DNA from 2 places in the Streptomyces sp. NPDC097129 genome. Region 2 is predicted to be linked to the other one. Evidence: riboswitches for the same ligand, from Rfam matches in the RefSeq annotation. Region 2 holds a riboswitch; the other holds the start of a gene.
The links. A riboswitch is a leader RNA that binds a small molecule or an ion and turns the genes downstream of it on or off. The one in region 2 is predicted to bind glycine.
Positions count from the first base shown of each region.

Region 1 (4,405 bases), on a different contig from region 2:
CAGGGGGGCGTTGCGCAGGTCGCCCTCCCATTGGGAGAGTTCGACGCCGACGAACATCACCGGCTCGGCCGTCTCGATCACGGCGAGGCAGCGACGGGCCGTCAGAACGGTGCCGGTCGCCTCGAACTCGGCGGAGGCGGCGGAGAGGAAGCCGACCGGGTCGTGCTGCCAGTCCGGCTCGTACAGACGGACCCGGCCGCCGCTCGCGGGGCCGTCCAGCGGGGTGCGTCCGGCCCGGCACAGCTCGGCCACCGCCTCCGGCGGCAGCGGGGCGCCGACCACGCCCCCGGGGTTCACCGCGATGCCGACCTGGGCGGGCAGTCCGCGCGCGAACTCCACGGCGGGCGCGACGGTGTACGGCATGTGGGGGCCGGTGACCCGGCGGATCTGCTCCTCGGAGCTGAAGACGGGGACGTAGGCCTGGCCGTCGATCTCGGTGGTGGGCAGGTCGAGGGGGCCGCTGTGCGGGCCGCCGCCGTTGGGCAGGGGGATCCACAGGAAGCTGCGGCCGAGGACCTCCACGATCCGGCCGCCGGCTCCCGGCACGCCGAGGGAGGCCGACAGCACCTCCTCCAGCTCGTTGCCGGGCCATCCGCTGTGCGGATGGGGGTGCGCCTGCGCCGGGAAGTCCGCCGGAAGGTCGGCAGGGAAGTCCATCTCTCCACCATCTGCTTCGAACCGCTGCTGTGGCTGAAAGGCTAACCGCTGCGGATGCGGGCTCCTTCGGCCGACCTGACGGCGGTGGCCGAAGGGGCCGCTTCGGCGGGAGCCGCCGTTCAGGGATTCGTCGCTCCCCCGCGGCCACCGGGCCGTCCCCCCCCCCCTCGGCCACCGGGCCGTTCAGCCCGTGAAGGCGATCCTGCTCAGCCTGTTCGCCGCGTCGCGGTCCAGGAGGGTGGCCGAGTCGCAGCCGGCCGGCACCTCGCCCCGCTGGACGGCGGCCAGCAGACGGCTCGTGGCGCGGCGGTGGCGGTGGAAGGCGTAGCGGGAGACGCCGCGGCCGCGGTCGCGCTGGCCGGTCAGGGCGGTGTCCGGGCCTACGTCGAGCATCAGCAGGTGCAGTGCGCCGCCGCGGCGGCGGGCCGCGCGGGCCAGCCAGCCGCGCACCCACGGCTGTGTCCCGCAGTCGTGCACGACGACGCCCTCGCCGCTCGCCAGGGCGCGGCGCAGGGCGGCGTAGTGGGCGAGGCGGACCAGCGGGCGGTAGAGCGCGTAGGGGAGCGGGCGGGGCAGACGGGCGTCATAGCGGTCGCGGGTGTCCTGGGAGTCGACGCGGAGGCCGGGGACCGCGCGGCGCATCAGCGTGGACTTGCCGCTGCCGGGCAGCCCGGTGACGACGACCAGGTCGCGCGGGCCGAAGAGCAGGACGTGCGGGCCGCCGCCGGCCCGCTCGCGCAGGTCCCGCACGACGGGAGCGGGCCGGGCCTCCAGGGCGGGCGCCGCCGGCTGCGAGGGCAGCGTGAGGCCCGGGGTCGTCGCGTACGCCGTGATCCTGTCCACCGTCATCGTCCTCCCCTGGGATCAGGTGATGACCTGCCCAACGCAAGTAAAGAGAAGGTAATGCGGGTTGTCTCGTGTTTTCGTGTGCGTACCGCCACAACCCGGTTACAGATGCGGCCTGCCGTGATCCGGCGCGGCGTGCAATGATGAGGCCGCCAACTGCATACCGGCCGTTTGAATCCGCGCGGGAGAGTTCCCAGCCCTGGCTGGGGCGCCGAAGGAGCAAGTCCCTCCCTTGAATCTCTCAGGCACCGTTACCGCGCGGGCGAGGCACATCTGAAAAGCGGGCCGCCCGTGTCGGCGGTCCCACCCAAGGTGCAAGCCAGGACCGAGCGCGGTCATGGCGAACCTCTCAGGTTCCGATGACAGATGGGGAGGAACTTCCTCGCCTGTCCTTCCCCTGGGAGACGACCGACCGATGAGCAGTACCGAACTCCGTCACACCGCCCTCGATGCCGTGCATCGCTCGCTGGGTGCGACGATGACCGACTTCGCCGGCTGGGACATGCCGCTGCGCTACGGCTCCGAGCGCGACGAGCACAACGCCGTGCGCACCCAGGCCGGGCTTTTCGACCTCTCGCACATGGGTGAGATCACCGTCACCGGCCCGCAGGCCGCCGCCCTCCTCGACTACGCGCTGGTCGGCAACATCGGCGCGGTCAGGACCGGCCGCGCCCGCTACACCATGATCTGCCAGGCCGACGGCGGCATCCTGGACGACCTGATCGTCTACCGCCTCGCCGAGACCGAGTACATGGTCGTCGCCAACGCCTCCAACGCCCAGGTCGTCCTCGACGCGCTCACCGAGCGCGCCGCGGGCTTCGACGCCGAGGTGCGCGACGACCGCGACGCGTACGCGCTGCTCGCCGTGCAGGGCCCCGAGTCGCCGGGCATCCTCAAGAGCCTCACCGACGCCGACCTGGACGGCCTGAAGTACTACGCCGGTCTGCCCGGCACCGTGGCCGGGGTGCCCGCGCTGATCGCGCGCACCGGCTACACCGGCGAGGACGGCTTCGAGCTGTTCGTGAAGCCGGAGCACGCCGTCGAGCTGTGGCAGGCGCTGACCAAGGCCGGCGAGGGCGTCGGCCTGGTCCCGTGCGGCCTGTCCTGCCGGGACACGCTGCGCCTGGAGGCGGGCATGCCGCTGTACGGGCACGAGCTGACCGCCGCTCTGACCCCCTTCGACGCCGGGCTCGGCCGGGTGGTCAAGTTCGAGAAGGAGGGCGACTTCGTCGGGCGCGAGGCGCTCGCCGCGGCCGCCCAGCGCGCCGAGTCCGACCCGCCGCGCGTCCTGGTCGGCCTGGTCGCCGAGGGCCGCCGGGTCCCGCGCGCCGGGTTCCAGGTCGTCGCGGACGGCACGGTCATCGGCGAGGTGACCTCGGGCGCCCCCTCCCCCACGCTGGGCAAGCCGATCGCCATGGCCTACGTGGACGCGGCGCACGCGGCGCCGGGCACGCCGGGCGTCGGCGTGGACATCCGCGGCACGCACGAGCCGTACGCGGTCGTGGCGCTGCCGTTCTACAAGCGGCAGAAGTGACACTGACGTAAGCCGTTCGACGTGACATGGGGCACATCGCCCCTGCTCACGCGTGCCTTCGCAGTCCCCCATTCATCAGCACCGACCCGCGTACAGGAGAATTCAGGCCATGAGCAACCCCCAGCAGCTGCGCTACAGCAAGGAGCACGAGTGGCTGTCGGGCGCCGAGGACGGCGTCTCGACGGTCGGCATCACGGAGCACGCGGCCAACGCGCTCGGTGACGTCGTGTTCGTCCAGCTTCCGGAGGTCGGCGCCACGGTGACCGCGGGCGAGTCCTGCGGCGAGCTGGAGTCGACCAAGTCCGTCTCCGAGCTGTACTCCCCCGTCACCGGTGAGATCACCGACGTCAACGAGGACGTCGTCAACGACCCGTCGCTGGTGAACTCGGCCCCCTTCGAGGGTGGCTGGCTGTTCAAGGTGCGCGTCACCGACGAGCCGGCCGACCTGCTCTCCGCCGCCGAGTACGACGCCTTCATCGCCGGCTGAGAGGTCGCAGGAATCCCATGTCTCTTCTGAACACGCCCCTGCACGAGCTCGACCCGGACGTGGCCGCCGCGGTCGACGCCGAGCTGGACCGCCAGCAGTCCACCCTGGAGATGATCGCCTCGGAGAACTTCGCCCCCGTGGCGGTCCTCGAGGCCCAGGGCTCGGTGCTTACCAACAAGTACGCCGAGGGCTACCCCGGCCGCCGCTACTACGGCGGCTGCGAGCACGTCGACGTCACCGAGCAGATCGCCATCGACCGGGTCAAGGAGCTGTTCGGCGCCGAGTACGCCAACGTGCAGCCCCACTCGGGCGCCTCCGCCAACCAGGCCGCGCTGTTCGCGCTGGCGCAGCCCGGCGACACCATCCTGGGCCTGAACCTGGCGCACGGCGGCCACCTCACCCACGGGATGCGGCTGAACTTCTCCGGCAAGCAGTTCGACGTCGTCCCCTACCACGTCGACGACGACGGCCTGGTCGACATGGCCGAGGTCGAGCGGCTCGCCAAGGAGCACCGCCCCAAGGTGATCATCGCCGGCTGGTCGGCGTACCCGCGCCGGCTGGACTTCGCCGCCTTCCGCCGGATCGCCGACGAGGTCGAGGCGTACCTGTGGGTCGACATGGCGCACTTCGCCGGGCTGGTCGCGGCCGGGCTGCACCCCAACCCGGTGCCGTTCGCGGACGTCGTGACCTCCACCACGCACAAGACGCTCGGCGGCCCGCGCGGCGGCATCATCCTCGCCAAGCAGGACTTCGCCAAGAAGCTGAACTCCTCCGTCTTCCCGGGCTTCCAGGGCGGCCCCCTGGAGCACGTGATCGCGGCCAAGGCGGTCTCCTTCAAGCTGGCCGCCTCCGAGGACTTCAAGGAGCGCCAGCGTCGTACC
Region 1 covers NZ_JBVOQE010000012.1:24,373-28,777, reverse strand. Annotated here, with positions in the region: gene AC0B9F_RS29835 (enhanced serine sensitivity protein SseB) at 1-657, opposite strand, end outside; gene AC0B9F_RS29830 (AAA family ATPase) at 841-1,506, opposite strand; glycine riboswitch at 1,676-1,770, shown strand; glycine riboswitch at 1,771-1,879, shown strand; gene gcvT (glycine cleavage system aminomethyltransferase GcvT) at 1,919-3,037, shown strand; gene gcvH (glycine cleavage system protein GcvH) at 3,147-3,524, shown strand; gene AC0B9F_RS29815 (serine hydroxymethyltransferase) at 3,542-4,405, shown strand, end outside.
Region 1: linked by a shared signal. The riboswitch ahead of gcvT (glycine cleavage system aminomethyltransferase GcvT) and the one ahead of gcvP (aminomethyl-transferring glycine dehydrogenase) in region 2 are both predicted to bind glycine.

Region 2 (4,405 bases):
TGGCGCGGCGGCGCAACCGGGCGGTCTGACCGGGGCCATCGCGCGGGCGGGGCCCGGCCGCGCGGGCGGCGGTGCCGCTCGGCCGCCTGGGAGCGGCGTTGTCAGTGGTGTGGTGCAGGATCGGACATGTGAGGACCGCGCCCACGATTCTGCATCTGGACATGGATGCCTTCTTCGCGTCGGCGGAGCAGGCGTCCAAGCCCAGCCTGCGCGGGAAAGCCGTCGTCGTCGGCGGGCTGGGGCCCCGCGGTGTGGTGGCCACCGCCTCGTACGAGGCGCGGGTGTTCGGGGTCCATTCGGCGATGCCCACGGCCCAGGCCCGGCGGCTGGCGCCGAACGCCGCGTACCTCACGCCGCGCTTCGCCTTCTACCGGGCGATCAGCGAGCAGGTGATGGGGCTGTTGCGGGCGCTGTCGCCGCTGGTGGAGCCGCTCAGCCTGGACGAGGCGTTCGTGGACCTGGAGGCCGGGGGAGTCGCCTGGGACAGCGAGTCGGCACAGCGGGCGGGGCTGAAGCTGCGCGGGGACATCAGGGCGGTCACCGGGCTGACCGGGTCGGTGGGGCTCGCCGCGTCCAAGATGCTCGCCAAGATCGCCTCGGAGCAGGCCAAGCCGGACGGACTGGTGCTGATCGAGCCGGGGACCGAGCGGGCGATGCTCGGGCCGCTGTCGGTGCGGACCCTGCCCGGGGTCGGTCCGGCCACCGGTGACCATCTGCGGCGGTCCGGGATCACCACGGTCGACGAGATCGTGGAGGCCGGTGAGGACGAGCTGGTCCGGCTGCTGGGCAAGGCCCACGGGCACGGTCTGTACGCCATGGCGATGGCGCACGACGAGCGGCCCGTGGTGGCGGAGCGGGAGGCGAAGTCCGTCTCCGTCGAGGACACCTACGACGTGGACATCCACGACCGGCTGCGGATCGGGCTCGAGGTCCAGCGGCTGGCCGAGCGGTGCGTGCGGCGGCTGCGCGCCGCAGGGCTGTCCGGACGGACCATCGTGCTGAAGGTGCGGCGGTACGACTTCTCCACGCTGACCCGGTCGGAGACGCTGCGCGGGCCCACCGACGACCCCGCCGTCGTTCGGGAGGCGGCGCTGCGGCTGCTGGAGGCGGTCGACACGACGGGCGGGGTGCGGCTGCTCGGCGTCGGCGTCAGCGGGCTCGCCGACTACACCCAGGAGGACCTGTTCGCGCAGGCGGCGGGGGAGCGGGAGCGGGCGCGGACGGAGGGCCCGGAGGAGGACGACGCCGCGCACGCGCCGCCGGCGCCGCCGGAGGAACCGGAGCCGGCACAGCGGCCCTGGCTGCCGGGGCACGACGTGCGGCACACCGAGTACGGGCACGGGTGGGTCCAGGGCAGCGGCCTCGGCCGGGTCACGGTCCGTTTCGAGACACCGGACTCTGCCCCGGGCCGGGTCCGGACCTTCCGGACGGACGACCCCGCGCTGGAGCCGACGGAACCCCTGCCCCTCGTACGGCGAAGACCGGGCGAGGGTGGCCTGGCGGGTGCGGAGACCGAGGGATCAGGTGTTGGTGCGCAGCCGTCGGCGGTTGGGTGGGCCGGGCCAGGGGGGCGCCAAGCAGGTGACGGGTAGGTCGAGGCGTCGTCCACTCGTAGCCGAGGGGTGGCAGCCACCCTTGGCAGAGGCTCGGTTCGGGCGGAACGCGCCCGCCCGGGGCCCGGGGCTGGGGGCTTCGGGCATCGACCGGACGTGGTTCCGCTGCGAGCGCCGCCGTACGACGGGGGCGCCCGTAGCCCGGTGCGTGCGGCCCGGTGCGTGCGGGTGCCGGCCGCGGTCGGCAGCGTAGAGGGTTCGCCGGAGGGAAGGGGTGGGACGGGGTGAAAGGCGTAGGGAGCGTGCCGGGCGTCGGCTCGGGCCGGTCCGCCGGGCCGGCCGCCCCGGCGCGGCACGGGCCCGGGCCCGGGCGTCGCGGCGGGTGGGTCAGATCTCGTCCGTGCCGGCCACTTTGCCGAAGTCGTGATCCTGCAGCGGGGGAGGGGCGGCGATGTCGAGGCCGTAGTGGTGGTAGAGCTGGAGTTCCTGTTCCGGGGAGAGGTGGCGGCCCACGCCGAAGTCGGGGGCGTCCTTGATCAGGGCGCGCTCGAAGGGGACGTGCAGCGCGCCCTCGATCAGTTCGCTCGGCTCCAGCGGGACGAAGGCGTCCCGGCTGAACAGGCCCGTTCGTATGGCGGCCCACTCCGGGACGCCCGTCGCGTCGTCGAGGTAGACCTCGTCGACGGTGCCGATCTTCACGCCGCTGCGGTCGAACGCCTTGCGGCCGATCAGGTTGCGCGGATCGATCTCGGTCTGCACGGGCCCTCCACTTGGTCGCAAGACGGTTGTAAGCACTACGAAAGAGCACAATGGTGATGGCGGCCACTCGAAGGCTCCGGCGTCGACCTCGCTGGTAGGCTGACAGCGGCTGCTGACCCCGTGCGGGAGAGTCCTCCAGACATCATCGGAGGCGCCGAAGGAGCAAATCCTCCCCGGAATCTCTCAGGCTCACGTACCGCACGGACGAGGTCACTCTGGAAAGCAGGGCGGGTGTCGACGGCTCCCGCTCTCACCGACGGTGAAAGCCGGGTGCTCTCGGGCGTCCGGTGAAGCTCTCAGGTCGAGATGACAGAGGGGGAGGCCGTCCGGGTACCCGCGCCGTGGTGCCCCTCGAAGGTCGTGTCAGACCAGGAGGCCTCCGCAATGACCGCCCATCGCATTCCGCTTGCCGAGCTCGAGAAGGGGATTCCCTTCGAGCAGCGCCACATCGGGCCCGACCACGAGGCCCGGGCCAAGATGCTCGCCCAGGTCGGGTACGGCTCGCTGGACGAGCTGACCGCCGCCGCGGTGCCGGATGTGATCAAGAACGCCGACGCCCTCGACCTGCCGGACGCCCGCAGTGAGGCCGAGGTGCTCGCCGAGCTGCGCTCCCTGGCCGACCGCAACCAGGTCCTCGGCTCCATGATCGGCCTCGGCTACTACGGCACCTTCACGCCGCCGGTCATCCTGCGCAACGTCATGGAGAACCCGGCCTGGTACACGGCGTACACGCCCTACCAGCCGGAGATCTCCCAGGGCCGTCTCGAGGCGCTGCTCAACTTCCAGACCGTCGTCGCGGACCTGACCGGTCTGCCGACCTCCGGCGCCTCCCTGCTCGACGAGGGCACGGCGGCCGCCGAGGCGATGGCGCTGTCCCTGCGCATGGGCAAGAACAAGAAGGGTCTGTTCCTGGTCGACGCGGACGCGCTGCCGCAGACCGTGGCCGTCATCGAGACCCGGGCCGAGCCGACCGGCGTCGAGGTCGTCGTCGCCGACCTCAGCGAGGGTATTCCGGCCGACATCGCCGCCCGCGAGATCAACGGCGTGCTGCTCCAGTACCCGGGCGCCTCCGGTGCCGTACGCGACCTCAAGCCGGTCATCGACCAGGCGCACGAGCTGGGCGCGCTGGTCACCGTCGCCGCCGACCTGCTGGCGCTGACGCTGCTGAAGTCGCCGGGCGAGCTGGGCGCGGACATCGCGGTCGGCACCACGCAGCGGTTCGGTGTGCCGATGGGCTTCGGCGGCCCGCACGCCGGCTACATGGCCGTGCGGGAGAAGTTCGCGCGCAGCCTGCCCGGGCGGCTCGTGGGCGTGTCCGTGGACGCGGACGGGAACAAGGCCTACCGGCTGGCGCTGCAGACGCGTGAGCAGCACATCCGCCGGGAGAAGGCCACCAGCAACATCTGCACCGCGCAGGTCCTGCTGGCCGTGATGGCCGGCATGTACGCCGTGTACCACGGGCCGGAGGGCCTCAAGGGCATCGCGCGGCGCACGCACCGGTACGCCGCGATCCTCGCCGAGGGCCTGAAGGCCGGCGGCGTCGAGGTCGTGCACGGCGCCTTCTTCGACACCGTCACCGCGCGGGTGCCCGGGCGGGCCGCAGAGGTCGTCGCCGCCGCCCGGGACAACGGGGTCAACCTGCACCTCGTCGACGCCGACCACGTCTCCCTCGCCTGCGACGAGACCACGACCCGCGACCAGCTGGCCGCCGTGTGGAGCGCCTTCGGCGTCGAGGGCGACATCGAGGCGCTGGACGCCTCCGCCGGGGACACGCTGCCGCAGGACCTGCTGCGCGGCGACGTCTACCTGTCCCACCCGGTCTTCCACCAGCACCGCTCCGAGACCGCGATGCTGCGCTACCTGCGCAAGCTGTCCGACCGCGACTACGCGCTCGACCGCGGCATGATCCCGCTGGGCTCCTGCACGATGAAGCTCAACGCGACCACGGAGATGGAGCCGGTCACCTGGCCGGAGTTCGGTCAGCTGCACCCCTTCGCTCCCGCCGAGCAGGCCGAGGGCTACCTCACGCTCATCCACGAGCTGGAGGAGCGTCTCGCCGAGGTCACCGGCTACGACAAGGTCTCGCTGCAGCC
Region 2 covers NZ_JBVOQE010000015.1:8,954-13,358, forward strand. Annotated here, with positions in the region: gene AC0B9F_RS33000 (MerR family transcriptional regulator) at 1-29, shown strand, start outside; gene AC0B9F_RS33005 (DNA polymerase IV) at 129-1,592, shown strand; gene AC0B9F_RS33010 (PRC-barrel domain-containing protein) at 1,941-2,312, opposite strand; glycine riboswitch at 2,426-2,521, shown strand; gene gcvP (aminomethyl-transferring glycine dehydrogenase) at 2,697-4,405, shown strand, end outside.